4 regions of the Cobetia sp. 1AS1 genome follow, and region 1 is predicted to be linked to each of the others. Evidence: predicted binding sites of a transcription regulator. Region 1 holds the regulator's gene; each other region holds the start of a gene.

Region 1 (3,112 bases):
TCGGCGAGCGCGTCGATGGCAGCGTACATGTTGGGGTCTTCTGCCAGGGCGTGGAGGTCAGCGCCTGCCGCGTGCAAGGTGCAGGCAGCCTGCTGGCGCTCCTTCTCGATCGACAGTGTCACCTGAACATTGGTGATGTTGTCGTAATGCCGTTCGAGGCGAGCGAGCTTCTCGTTGACGTAATCGCGGAGAGGATCGGTAAGTTCCACATGATGCCCGGTGATATTCACTTGCATGGACACGCTCCTTTATCCAGCGGGTTGCCATTCAATTGTAACCCTTTTTGACTACGAGCAAACCCTGATCGGACGCTCTGCAACAGGCTTGACGGCCACCGTCTGGCGATGTTTTCGCACCCTTGCCAGTGGCGTCAGATGTCGTGAGCGTCTGTACCGACAATGCCCAAGCTTTGCGCAAAGATCAACGCTGCGCTGCATCGTGGCTCAGTGCTTGTCTTCAACTCAGTGAGGGGTATCGGAGTGGACTTCAAGGGCACGTCTGATGGGTGGTGCGTGAAAGACGCGCAAGAAGGCGGGTTTTCGTCGCCAATCCCTGCATGTACGTCACCTTTCAGGCGCTCCGATTGCGTGGAGCAAGCGGCGTTCCGGGAGGTTCACCGGGTGTCATCCAGGTGCAATACGCGCAAAAGTGACTTTAAAAACATGCGATTGACGGTGAATGACGCTGCCGTAACGGCGGTTTTTTACCGTCATCCTGCGCGCCGTCATGTGCCATGACGGGCAATTGGCGAGCGGTTGCCGGGATGACAGGGAACGCGACAGGCGTACCGCTGCCCGCGAAGTCAGAGGCTGATGAGCGGAAAATCCAGCGCTTGAGGTTGGCGGCGGCTGCCATTGTGGAGGTGAAAGCAGGGCATGGCAGCCGCAGGTGACGGGTCAGGCCAGACGCTTGCGCTCGCTGGAGGAGGGGATGCCCATCGCTTCGCGATACTTGGCCACGGTACGGCGTGCGACCTCGATGCCATCGCTGGCGAGCAGATCGACCAGCCGCGAGTCGGAGAGAGGCTTGCGGGCCGGCTCTTCCGCGATCAGCTTGCGGATGCGGGCACGAATGGCGGTGCTTGAGTGGGCGTCGCCATTGCCGCTGCCACCGACCTGGCTCGAGAAGAAGAACTTGAGCTCGAAGACGCCGCGCGGGGTGTGGATGTACTTCTGGGTCGTGACCCGCGAGATGGTCGATTCGTGCATCTCGACCACTTCGGCGATGTTGGCCAGAATCAGCGGCTTCATGCCTTCCTCGCCTTGCTCGAGGAAGTCGATCTGGCGTGCCATGATCTCGCGGCCGACCTTGAGCAGGGTGTCATTGCGTGATGACAGGCTCTTCATCAGCCAGCGCGCTTCCTGCAGGTTGTCCTTGAGGAAGGTGTTGTCGGCGGACTTGTCGGCACGCTTGATCAGTGCGGCGTATTCCGGCTGGATGCGCAGCTTGGGCAGCGCTTCCGGGTTGAGCTCGACCTGCCAGCCATGCCGGGTATGGCGCACCAGCAGATCAGGGATCACGTAATCGCTGGCGGGCTCGCCCCAGGCGGATGCCGGACGCGGATCGAGCGCACGTACCAGGCGAATGACGTGGTCCAGCTCGTCATCGTCAAGGCTCAGGCGCCGCTTGAGCAGCTTGCGATCATCGTTGCCCAGTGCCTCGAGGAATTGGCGTACCAGGCGGCGCGCCTGCGCCAGCAGCGGCAGATCATCCGGCAGCAGCGCCAGTTGCAGCAGCAGGCATTCGCGCAGATCACGGGCAAAGACGCCGGTCGGGTCGAACTGCTGCAGACGCAGCAATACCTGCTCGAGCTCGGAGGCCTTGAGGCCGGGCAGGCCCTGGCCACGCAGGCCATCGACCAGCTCATCGAGAGACAGGCTCAGATAGCCGGCACCGTCGACGGCATCGATCAGGCTCTCCGCCATCTGGCGTTCACGGCCATCGAGGTCGGTCATCGCCAGCTGCCAGCGCAGGTGGTCCTGCAGGCTCTCGACGCTGGTATTGCGATCGAAGTCCGGCCCTTCTTCGCTCCCGCTGCCACTGCCGGAGCTGGTCAGGCTACCGGCGTGGTCCTGGTAGAGGTCCGACCAGTCACTGTCGAGGGGGTATTCCTCGGGAATCTCGCTCGAGGAGTCGGCAGTGGAGATCTCGCTCGAATCCTGTGTCTCGACGACATCCAGCGACTCGTAGTCCTCGTCGAGCTCCAACATGGGGTTGGACTCGAGGGCTTGCTGAATCTCCTGACGCAGGTCGAGCGTCGACAGCTGCAGCAGCTGGATCGCTTGCTGGAGCTGCGGCGTCATGGTCAGCGAGGTGCCGAGGCGGAGTTGCAGGGTGGGTTTCATGGAGTCAGTCAATTCACGGCAAAGGAACGTGCTTACTACGCTATACCGTGACTCGGGGCACTGACAAGAGGTTGTCGTGAATATTCAAGCAACTTGCATGCCATGTTTCCACCAAGGTGGTATGGACGTCATGCATGCGTCTGATGTCAGACATGAAAAAGCCGCTACGCGATAAAATCACGCAGCGGCTTTCGAAGCTTTCGCCTCCGGTGGGCTCAGCGCAGCCGCTGACCCTAGAGCGTGAACTCGTGGCCCAGGTAGACGTCGCGCACCTGCTGGTTGGCCAGGATGGAGTCCGCATCACCGTGGGCGATGATCTGGCCATCGCCGACGATATAGGCGGTGTCACAGATATCGAGTGTCTCGCGCACGTTGTGGTCGGTGATCAGCACGCCGATGCCACGATCGCGCAGTTGGCGCACGATGCTCTTGATCTCGCCCACCGAGATGGGGTCGACGCCGGCGAAGGGCTCATCGAGCAGTACGAAGTCCGGCTCGGTGGCAAGCGCCCGGGCGATCTCGACCCGTCGACGCTCGCCGCCGGACAGGCTCATGCCGGCGCTGGCGCGGATGTGCGTGATGCTGAATTCCTCGAGCAACTCTTCAAGGCGTGCCTTGCGGCCATTGCGATCCAGGTCCTTGCGGGTCTCCAGGATCGCCATGATGTTGTCGGCCACCGACAGCTTGCGGAAGATCGACGCCTCCTGCGGCAGATAGCCGATGCCGGCGCGTGCACGCTGATGCATGGCGGCAGCGGAGAGGTCCTG
Region 2 (3,112 bases), on a different contig from region 1:
GTTTCCATCTGGGCGAAGCCGACCAGCGCCACGCCTTCACACAGCAGCGCGATGAACAGCCAGCGCACGCGGCCCTTGAGGCCGGACTGGCGCGCGAACAGGTCGGAGAACACACCGCCCAGGGTGCGGGCGAACAGGTTCATCAGGCCGAACAGGCCCGCGATGAGACCGGCGGTGGCAAGATCGAGATCGAAGTGGTCGAAGAAGTAGATGGCGGCGACGTTGTTGATGGTCAGCTCGACCCCGAAACAGGCGCCATAGACGAGGAACAGGGCCCAGACGCGAATGTCGCGTGCCGCCGCGCCGAAGGTGGCGCGCATGCTGTATTCCTTCTCGGCCTTGGGCAGCTCACCACGCTCTCGCAGCTCGCTGAAGTTGCCGTCCGGCGCATCCTGGGTGAAGAAGTAGTAGGCGATACCGGTCAGGAACAGCACGATGCCCGGCACGACCATCGCCAGACGCCAGCCCAGGGTCTGCTCGACGCCCAGCATCAGCAGGCCGGCCATCACCAGCGGCATCAGCATCTGGGTGGTGCCGCCGCCCAGGTTGCCCCAGCCCGCGGTAGTGGCGTTGGCGGTGCCGACCACGTTGGGGCCGAACATCACGGAGGTGTGGTACTGGGTGATGACGAAGGAGGCGCCGATGGCACCGATGGCCAGACGGGCCAGGAAGAAGGATTCGAAGCTGTCGGCGAAGCCGATGCACATCACCGGCAGCGAGCCGAGGCACAGCAGCCAGGTGTAGGCCTTGCGTGGCCCGATGCGATCGCACAGCACGCCGATGGCGAGGCGCACGATCACCGTGATGGCGACGGAGGCAATGATGGTGTTGCCGATCTGGGTCTTGGTCAGGCCGAGGTCGTCACGCACCACGGCCATCAGCGGCGCGATGCCGAACCAGCCGAAGAAGCAGACGTGGAAGGCGAACCACGACATGTGGAAGGCGCGCATTTGCGGGGTGTTGAAGCTGAACAGCCGGATGCGGCTGGCCTTGTTGCGGATATCCATGAGTGGGCTCCTGATTCAGCGTCGGTGCCGGGCACGAAGTCAGGTGTGCTCGGCGAGTGGTCGAACGGCTGTGAATGAACGACAGCAAGGGCGCCTCGTCATTGAGGGGCCTGGTTCGACGCACTCGTACTCCGAAGAGCCTGGTCCACGTCATGGATAGCGATGGCAGCAGTCGGTGATGCCATGGTTGCCGGCAGCAGAGCGTCTGTGCGGCAAGTGACAGGAACAAAGCAAGTAGCGCGCCAGTTGCGGGGGTGTGGGCGGGACAAGTCCCAGAAGATCAATGGCTTGGCGAGGGCAGTAGGCTGGCACGCGCAGGCGGTGTCCCGGGCTGGAGGCGCGCTCGATGCGCGCTGGCGGTGCGTCATCGAGGCGCGAGGTACCAGTCTGGCGCACGCGACTGGCGCTGGGAGGGTCGGGCAGGCGCGTGCCTCATTGCAGTGCAGCGACGCTTTCGGCTCGGCCGCTCTGAAGGCCTTTGGCCGCAAGGTTGCACCAGATTGCGGCACGAATCCTGCTTGGGTGTACGGCAAGTCTCATGCCCGACCCAAGGAAACCTGACATGCCCGTGACCGTGCTGATCGTCGATGTCCGCAGTGAGCGCTCCGCCGCGCTGGAGCAGGCGCTATTGAGCGCCGGCTTCGAGGTGGCGCTGCGCGTTGACGAGCACGAGGACCTGCACGCGCTGGTCGAGCAGCATCAGCCCGATGCGGTGATCATCGACGCCGACCTGCCCAGCCGCGACACCCTGGAGCATCTCGGCCAGCTGGGGCGACGCTATCCCAAGCCGATGATCATGCTGGCCAGTGAAGATGCCCCGGACCTCGTGCGTGAGGCGGCCGGCGCCGGTGTCTCGGCCTATGTGGTGGACCACGTCATGCCAGCGATGGTGCGCAGCATGGTCGAGGTCGCCATCACCAGCTTCGAGGCGCACCGTGCGCTCAAGGGGGAGCTCAACCGTACCCAGACCACATTGGTGCAGCGGCGCAGCGTCGATCGTGCCAAGGCCGTGGTGATGGAGACGCGTGGGCTCAGTGAAGATGCCGCCTACCAATACCTGCGCAAGACCGCCATGAACCGGCGCCTGGCCCTGCATGAGCTGGCCGATGAGCTGCTCAAGGCCGCGCGTCGGCGCTGAGCCGGTCGCCGTACTGTCCTTCTCTCTCGATCGTTCAAGAGGTGTGCGTGATGCCCACAGATGTACCCCTGAATGGCCATCAGCTGACGCTGGGCCTGATGCCACTCAATGATGCCGCGCCCTTCGTGGTCGCTGAGCAGTTGGGGCTTTTCCGCGAGGAGGGGCTGGCGGTGACACTCAAGTGGCAACCCTCGTGGGCGGCGTTGCGTGATGACCTGCAGACCGGCGTGCTGCAGGGCGCGCAGATGCTGGCGCTGATGCCGCTGACCTCGACCCTGGGCCTGGATGGCCGCGCCACGCCGGTGATCAGCGCCATGACACTGAATCTGGGCGGCAACTCCATCACGCTGTCCCGCGCGCTGATGGCCACCCTCGGCGAGGACGGCCACGACCTCTCCAGCCCGTTGCAGGTCGCGAAGGCGCTGGCGGCGCATGTGCATGAGCGCAAGCAGCGCGGTGAGCCGCTGCTCAAGCTGGCCAGCGTGCACCCGTTCTCCTCGCATCGTTATCTGTTGCGCTACTGGCTGGCGGCGGGCGGCATCAACCCGGACCGCGACGTCGAGATGCGCGCCGTGGCGCCGCCGCTGATGGCGGCACAGCTGGCCAGCGGTGCGCTGGATGGCTTCTGTGTCGGTGAGCCCTGGAACAGTCTGGCGGCGGCGCAGGGCATGGGGCAGGTGGTGGCGGGCAGTCACGATATCTGGCGCTTCGGGCAGGAAAAGGTGCTGGGCGTGCGCGAGGACTGGGCGGAGCAGCATCCGCTGGCGCATCAGGCGCTGATTCGCGCGCTGCTCAATGCCTGCGCCTGGCTGGACCGCCCCGGCAATCGGGACAGGGCCGCCGAGTGGCTGCACGATGAGGGCATGCCGGAGGTGCCGATGAGCGTGGTGACACGCGGGTTGGAAGACGTCGATGTCGAGCAGTCGGTGGACGACTTCCAGCAGCACAATCCCGGCTGGACCATCTT
Region 3 (3,112 bases), on a different contig from region 1:
GACCGCCACTTCCACACCGCTGGCGCGCGCCACGGCCGTGAAGGGAGTCCCCGGTTCCGGGGCGGCAAAGACCTCGTGGTGGATGCGCGCGAGACTCCAGTGCAGCTCGCGCGCCGCTTCCTTCACGGCATCGATCATGGCCTGCGGGCCGCAGAGATAGACGTGCGTACCGGCGGGCTGACGCGCCAGCAAGGCCTTCAGATTCGGGCGTTCGAGGCGATGCTGGGTGATGTTGCCACTCGCCAGATAGGGCGCGGCCTCCGGGAAGCGGGCGACGTCGAGGTCCTGGCTGCGCAGGTGCAGCTCCCAGCTGGCGCCACGCCGCTCAAGCTCCGGCAGGTAGGAGAGAAACGGCGTGATGCCGATACCGCCTGCCAGCATCAGGTGATGGCGCGCCTGCCAGTGCGGCAGAAACAGGTTGGCCGGCGGGCTGAGTTCCAGCTCGTCGCCGACCTGCACGCGGGAATGGATGGCTTCGGAGCCACCACGCGAGACCGGCTGACGACGCACCGCGATGCAGTAATGCGAGGGATCATCCGGCGGGCTGATCAATGAGTAGGCGTTGCGACACACCCGCCCCTCTCCCGGAATGCCCAGCACCACATGACTGCCCGGCGAGAACGGCGTGAAGGGGGAAGCCTCATCGGCAGGCACCAGAGTGAGACGGCGCACGCTGCTGCTGAGCTGATCGACCGCGGTGACCCGCGCCTTCATGAAGCGAGACATGGTGCCACCTCCTCCTGTGGGGGAATCTCTCCCGGGGCTTCCGCATCGATTCGCACGCCCAGGTAGGCGCCGAGACGCTTGGAAAAATGATCACGCACTTCCAGCATCAAACCGCAGCCATCACAGGCTGCCGGCGAGTGGATGACATGCTCACTGACCTGCTGACAGTGCACGCAGAACACATGCCGCCCCAGGGCAGCGACCGGCAACATCACCATGTCGTCCAGCAGCAGCCCCTGCTGCTGAGCCAGATTGGCGACCTGCCACACGAAATGCTCACTGCCGATGATGACCAGACACCCCGCGACACCGATCTCGCTGATGGCGCCGACCAGTGCGTCGCAGGCCTTCGGGCGGTCATCGACGTCATACCAGCGATGCAGGCGGGCGTTGTCGGCGGGCCCCGTGGGCAACGCCTCTGTTGCCGGGGCGGATTGCACGGCGCCTCCCACCTCGTGGCTGCCGAGCTGATCGAGCAGCGTACTGATCAGCTGACAATGCATCTGCAGCTGCTGACGGGCGTTGCCCGCCGCCTCACCAGTGCCTGGCAGGCTCTCGGGAGACTGGCACGCCACCAGATAGCGTTGGGCATCGGGCAGCGCCTCGATGCGTGGATAGTGTTGCCGACTTCGAATCCCGGCAGTGACAGAGGATGATTGCGGGCTTTTCATGACACGACCCTACTCTGAGAAATTGTCCTTGTTGTAATGCCGCCGTCTTGACGATGACGTGCATCCGACTACCACTCCATTTCTTGAGCATATTTCGTGCCATTGACGGCGAAATCATTGCCCAACATACCCGGAAAAATCGCCTGAAAACCCCGCTTCATATATGAACAATCAATCGAGACATTCGCGCACCAAAACAGAACATTCAGTTCATGAAAAACGGTTTGCATTCACCATTATTGCCCTGATTCAATCTCACCCCACAAGCCAATCTCTACGTCTGGCATCTTTCTCATGAAATAACCACAAGATCCTGAAATAATGGAAAAACTCTGCCTTGAGAAAATCACGACCCCTCCATCGACACGACACCATTTGCTTCTCCATCATCAGCATTCTGACGCGCTTTCGCTTGCATGATATTGGCCGGATTACTTGACTGGACTCAGCACAAAAGAAAGCGCCTCACCGAAGGGTGAGGCGCTTTAGTGACTCGATGGCGTCAGGTCATATTTTTCCACATCAACCGGAGCGTAGTTCTTGTCACTGCGACAGCTTGCCTAGACAACATTGCGGCGAACTTGCTGAAAAAAGGCTTCGCAGCTTTGCCATGACAATCATGCGCAATGCCAGCCATGCACAATCGCGCTCATGCGCAACGGAACACTCACAACAAAGATCGTACCATCAGTAACCGCCCTGTCCCGGCACCCAGTTGGTGCCCGCCAGCGGCACCCGGGCCATGGCCGCGGCTTCCACGTTCAGGGCGACCAGATCTTCCGGTTCCAGGTGGTGCAGGTGCGACTTGCCACAGGCACGTGCCAAGGTCTGGGCTTCCAGTGTCAGCACGCGCAGGTAGTTGGCCAGACGCTTGCCGGCTGCGACCGGGTCCAGTCGCTGGCTCAGCTCCGGGTCCTGGGTGGAGATACCGGCCGGACACTTGCCATCCTGGAAGTCGTCATAGAAACCGGCGGCGGACCCCAGCTTCTGATACTCATCGGCATAGCGCGGATGGTTGTCGCCCAGCGCGATCAAGGCGGCGGTACCAATGGCCACGGCGTCGGCACCCAGCGCGATCGCCTTGGCCACATCGGCGCCGTTGCGAATCCCGCCGGAGACGATCAGCTGCACCTCACGGTGCAGGCCCATCTCCTGCAGTGCCTGAGTGGCCTGGGGGATGGCGGCCATGGTCGGGATGCCGACGTGTTCAATGAAGACATCCTGGGTGGCGGCGGTGCCGCCCTGCATGCCATCCAGCACGATGACATCCGCACCCGCCTTCACCGCCAGCTTGACGTCGTAGTAGGTGCGGGTCGCGCCGATCTTGACGTAGATCGGCACCTGCCAGTCGGTGATCTCGCGCAGTTCGGCAATCTTGATCGCCAGGTCATCCGGGCCGGTCCAGTCCGGGTGGCGACAGGCGCTGCGCTGGTCGATGCCCTGCGGCAGCGTGCGCATGCCCGCGACCCGCTCGGAAATCTTCTGGCCCAGCAGCATGCCGCCACCGCCGGGCTTGGCGCCCTGGCCGAGCACGACTTCAATGGCGTCGGCCTTGCGCAGGTCGTCCGGGTTCATGCCATAACGTGACGGCAGATACTGATAGACGAGGCGCGAGGACTGACCGCGCTCTTCCGGGGTCATGCCGCCATCGCCGGTGGTGGTGGAGGTGCCGATTTCCGAGGCACCCCGCCCCAGCGCTTCCTTGGCCTGGGCGG
Region 4 (3,112 bases), on a different contig from region 1:
GGAGGCCTCTCAGGTTTCACGCTATCCAGCATCACGCGATTCGCGCTGTCGCCGCGGGGCTTGAGCTGTTGCCTCGTGGCTGTGGCGCGCGATCAGCCGCGAGCCAGACGCTTGGCCTTTTCCGGGTCATCGAAGGGCAGGGAATGGCTGATGGCCGAGAGGCTGGTCTCGCCGTCAGTGCCGGTCTTGAGGGTCAGCGGGGTGCCATGCTCGGCATAGCCGGGTTCGAGACGTGCCAGCGCCATGGAACGATCGCTCAGGCGCGAGTACATGCCCTGGGTGATGACACCGACACACTTGCCGTCGGCGTAGACCTTGTCACCGATCTGGGCGACGTCTTTCGAATCCAGCAGCACGCCATAGACCTTGACGCGCTCCTTGCCCTGCAGCGCGAAGTGTTCGCTGGCGCCACGGAATTCGGTCTTGCCCGGCGAGACGGTGAAGTCCAGTCCCAATTCCCACAAGGTGTCGCCCACCGGCTGGTCGGGGTACGGGTAGGTTTCGGAATTGTCCGCCGGGTAGAACAGCAGGTGGCTCTCGACCCGCAGCCAGTCAAGGGTGCCGAAGCTGCACGGCTTGATGCCCATGTCGGCACCCTCCGCGAGAATTTGTTCCCACAGAGAGGGGGCGTCCTTGGCCTTGCAGAAGATCTCGTAGCCACGCTCGCCGGTGTAGCCGGTGCGCGAGATCATCACGTGGCAGCCGAACAGCTGGGTCTGCAGATGGTGGAAGTAACGCAGCTCACGGATACCCGGCACGTGACGCTCCAGGAAATCCACCGCGACCGGCCCCTGCAGTGACATGTCATGCATGTCGTCATCGAAGGTCAGGCTGACGGCGCGTCCCAGGGCACTCTTGGCCAGCATTTCATTCGCGGTGCCCGTGCCGTGCACCACGAGGTAGGAGTTCGGCGCCAGGCAATAGACGATGCAGTCGTCGACGAACTTGCCGGCCTCATTCAAGACGCTGGCGTACACCGACTTGCCCGGATACAGCTTGGACATGTCCCGCGTGGTGACGTAATCCAGCACGGCCTGAGCATGCGGGCCATTGCAGTGGATCTTCTTGAGCCCCGAGACATCCATCAGACCGGCGCGGGTGCGAATGGTCTCGTGGTCATCGGCCGTGTCCGAGACGGCGTAATTCCAGGCGGTGCCCATGCCATTCCAGTCTTCAAGCTCCGCGCCCAGCTTGCGGTGTTGTTCGGCCAGTGCCGAGATGCGCCATGAATTCGCCATGCGTCCCTTTCTCCTGTGAGTCGTGCTGCCTAGCGTAAATGGGGGTGCCGTAGTCCTGCTGATGCTGGCGAAGATGGCGCGCAAGACGCGCATCCGCCGCAGGAGGTGTTGTTGTTCTTTCGCCTTTTCAGGCGCCTCTTCAGGCGCTTCACAAGGGCTTGTACCTGCTGCTTGCCTTGCCTGATCGCACGAGGAGCGATTCTTCAAAGGAAAGAAACATTCCTCATGGTTAAGCAAGGGGCTTGCCAATTCCGTCAAAGGCCATGGCCACGGCAGCCCTTGAGCGAGTCAGGCGCCGATTGTCAGCACGAATCAGGGCGTGAATATTAGCGCTTCGCGTCATTCTGGTGCGAAGAGAGGGCTTTGGGCACCGAAATGATGCCTATTTCGAGAAACGAGCAGGAACTCACTCAGGATCACTTGGCGTTTCCTGTTGGGTAAAACGAGCTTGGAAAATAAATTTCCATGCAAAACAGGAGGTTGGTGAAAAGTTCTGGGCGGCAACTGGTGAAATGGCATGCTGCATGCTTTTCTTTAGGGGAAATAAAGTTGACCAGCAGGAATCACAAAAACTCGTTTCATCCGCTATCTTGACGTGGCGAGTCACCACAAGGGGTCAGGTTTCCCGGGGTGGCAGACAGTGTCGAGGGAGATGGAACCCGGTCCGCTCTCAGAGGAAACCCAGATGTCACCCGAAAACGCGCAACAGTTCATCAAGGATCACGACATTCGCTATCTGCTGGCGCAGTTCGTGGATATTCATGGCGCTGCCAAGACCAAGTCCGTGCCGGCCAATTGCCTGATGGATGTGGTCGAGAAGGGCGCCGGCTTTGCCGGCTTCGCCGTCAGTGGTCTCGGCATGTCGCCGGAGGGGCCGGACTTCATGGCGCGGGGTGATCTGAGCTCGTTGTCGCTGGTGCCGTGGCAGCCGGGCTATGCGCGCATGGCCTGTGATGGCTACGTCAATGGGCAACCGTTCGCCAACGACAGCCGCGTGGTGCTGCTCAAGCAGCTGGAGCGCCTGAAGGAGAAGGGCTGGACGCTCAATACCGGGCTGGAGCCGGAATTCTCGCTGTTCCGCCGGGGGGGAGCGGGTGAGCTGTTGCCGGTGGACGAGAGCGATACCCTCGCCAAGCCCTGCTACGACTACAAGGGCCTGTCGCGTTCGCGTGAATTCCTCGAGCGTCTGGTCGAATCGCTGCAGGCGGTGGACTTCGACGTCTATCAGATCGATCACGAGGACGCCAACGGCCAGTTCGAGATCAACTACACCTACAGCGATGCGCTGACCTCGGCAGACCGCTTCACCTTCGTGCGCATGGCCGCCGGCGAGATCGCCAATGACCTGGGCATGGTGTGCTCCTTCATGCCCAAGCCGCTGGCGGACCGCCCGGGCAATGGCATGCACTTCCACCTGTCCGTGTGTGATGACACCGGGCGCAACCTGTTCGGCGATGATTCCGACGCCCAGGGCATGGGCCTGTCGCCGCTGGCGTACCACTTCCTCGGCGGCCTGCTGGCACATGCTCCGGCGCTGTGTGCCTTTGCCGCGCCGACCGTCAATTCCTACAAGCGTCTGGTCGGTGGTGGCAGCACCAGCGGCGCGACCTGGGCGCCGGTCTTCATCGCCTACGGGGACAACAACCGCTCGGCCATGGTGCGTGTGCCCTATGGTCGCCTCGAGTTCCGCCTGCCGGACGCCGGCTGTAACCCCTATCTCGTGCACGCCGCCATCATCGCGGCGGGGCTGGATGGCGTGGCGCGCAAGCTGGACCCGGGCACGCCCCACAACATCAATCTCTACTCGCTGACCCCGAGCGAATGCGCCGAGAAGGGCATCGAGAAGCTGCCGCAGAATCTTTCGCTGGCCATCG

What was found. The regulator sigma-54, encoded in region 1, starts transcription at its own class of promoters, with help from an activator protein. The targets are predictions, from matches to a motif close to TGGCACNNNNNTTGCTNT.
Region 2: a site for sigma-54 is predicted at 1,511-1,528, ahead of QD280_RS11185 (ANTAR domain-containing protein). Genes of this name have one in related genera too.
Region 3: a site for sigma-54 is predicted at 1,482-1,499, ahead of QD280_RS03145 (dimethylamine monooxygenase subunit DmmA family protein). Genes of this name have one in related genera too.
Region 4: a site for sigma-54 is predicted at 1,752-1,769, ahead of glnT (type III glutamate--ammonia ligase). Genes of this name have one in related genera too.

Annotation. Positions count from the first base shown of each region.
Region 1 covers NZ_JARWKU010000004.1:129,598-132,709, forward strand. Annotated here, with positions in the region: gene raiA (ribosome-associated translation inhibitor RaiA) at 1-236, opposite strand, end outside; gene QD280_RS09200 (RNA polymerase factor sigma-54) at 897-2,345, opposite strand; gene lptB (LPS export ABC transporter ATP-binding protein) at 2,579-3,112, opposite strand, start outside.
Region 2 covers NZ_JARWKU010000005.1:259,169-262,280, forward strand. Annotated here, with positions in the region: gene QD280_RS11180 (NarK family nitrate/nitrite MFS transporter) at 1-1,007, opposite strand, end outside; gene QD280_RS11185 (ANTAR domain-containing protein) at 1,570-2,145, shown strand; gene QD280_RS11190 (CmpA/NrtA family ABC transporter substrate-binding protein) at 2,196-3,112, shown strand, end outside.
Region 3 covers NZ_JARWKU010000001.1:739,494-742,605, reverse strand. Annotated here, with positions in the region: gene QD280_RS03150 (PDR/VanB family oxidoreductase) at 1-726, opposite strand, end outside; gene QD280_RS03145 (dimethylamine monooxygenase subunit DmmA family protein) at 711-1,397, opposite strand; gene QD280_RS03140 (FMN-binding glutamate synthase family protein) at 2,085-3,112, opposite strand, start outside.
Region 4 covers NZ_JARWKU010000001.1:734,188-737,299, forward strand. Annotated here, with positions in the region: gene QD280_RS03120 (aminomethyltransferase family protein) at 93-1,238, opposite strand; gene glnT (type III glutamate--ammonia ligase) at 1,924-3,112, shown strand, end outside.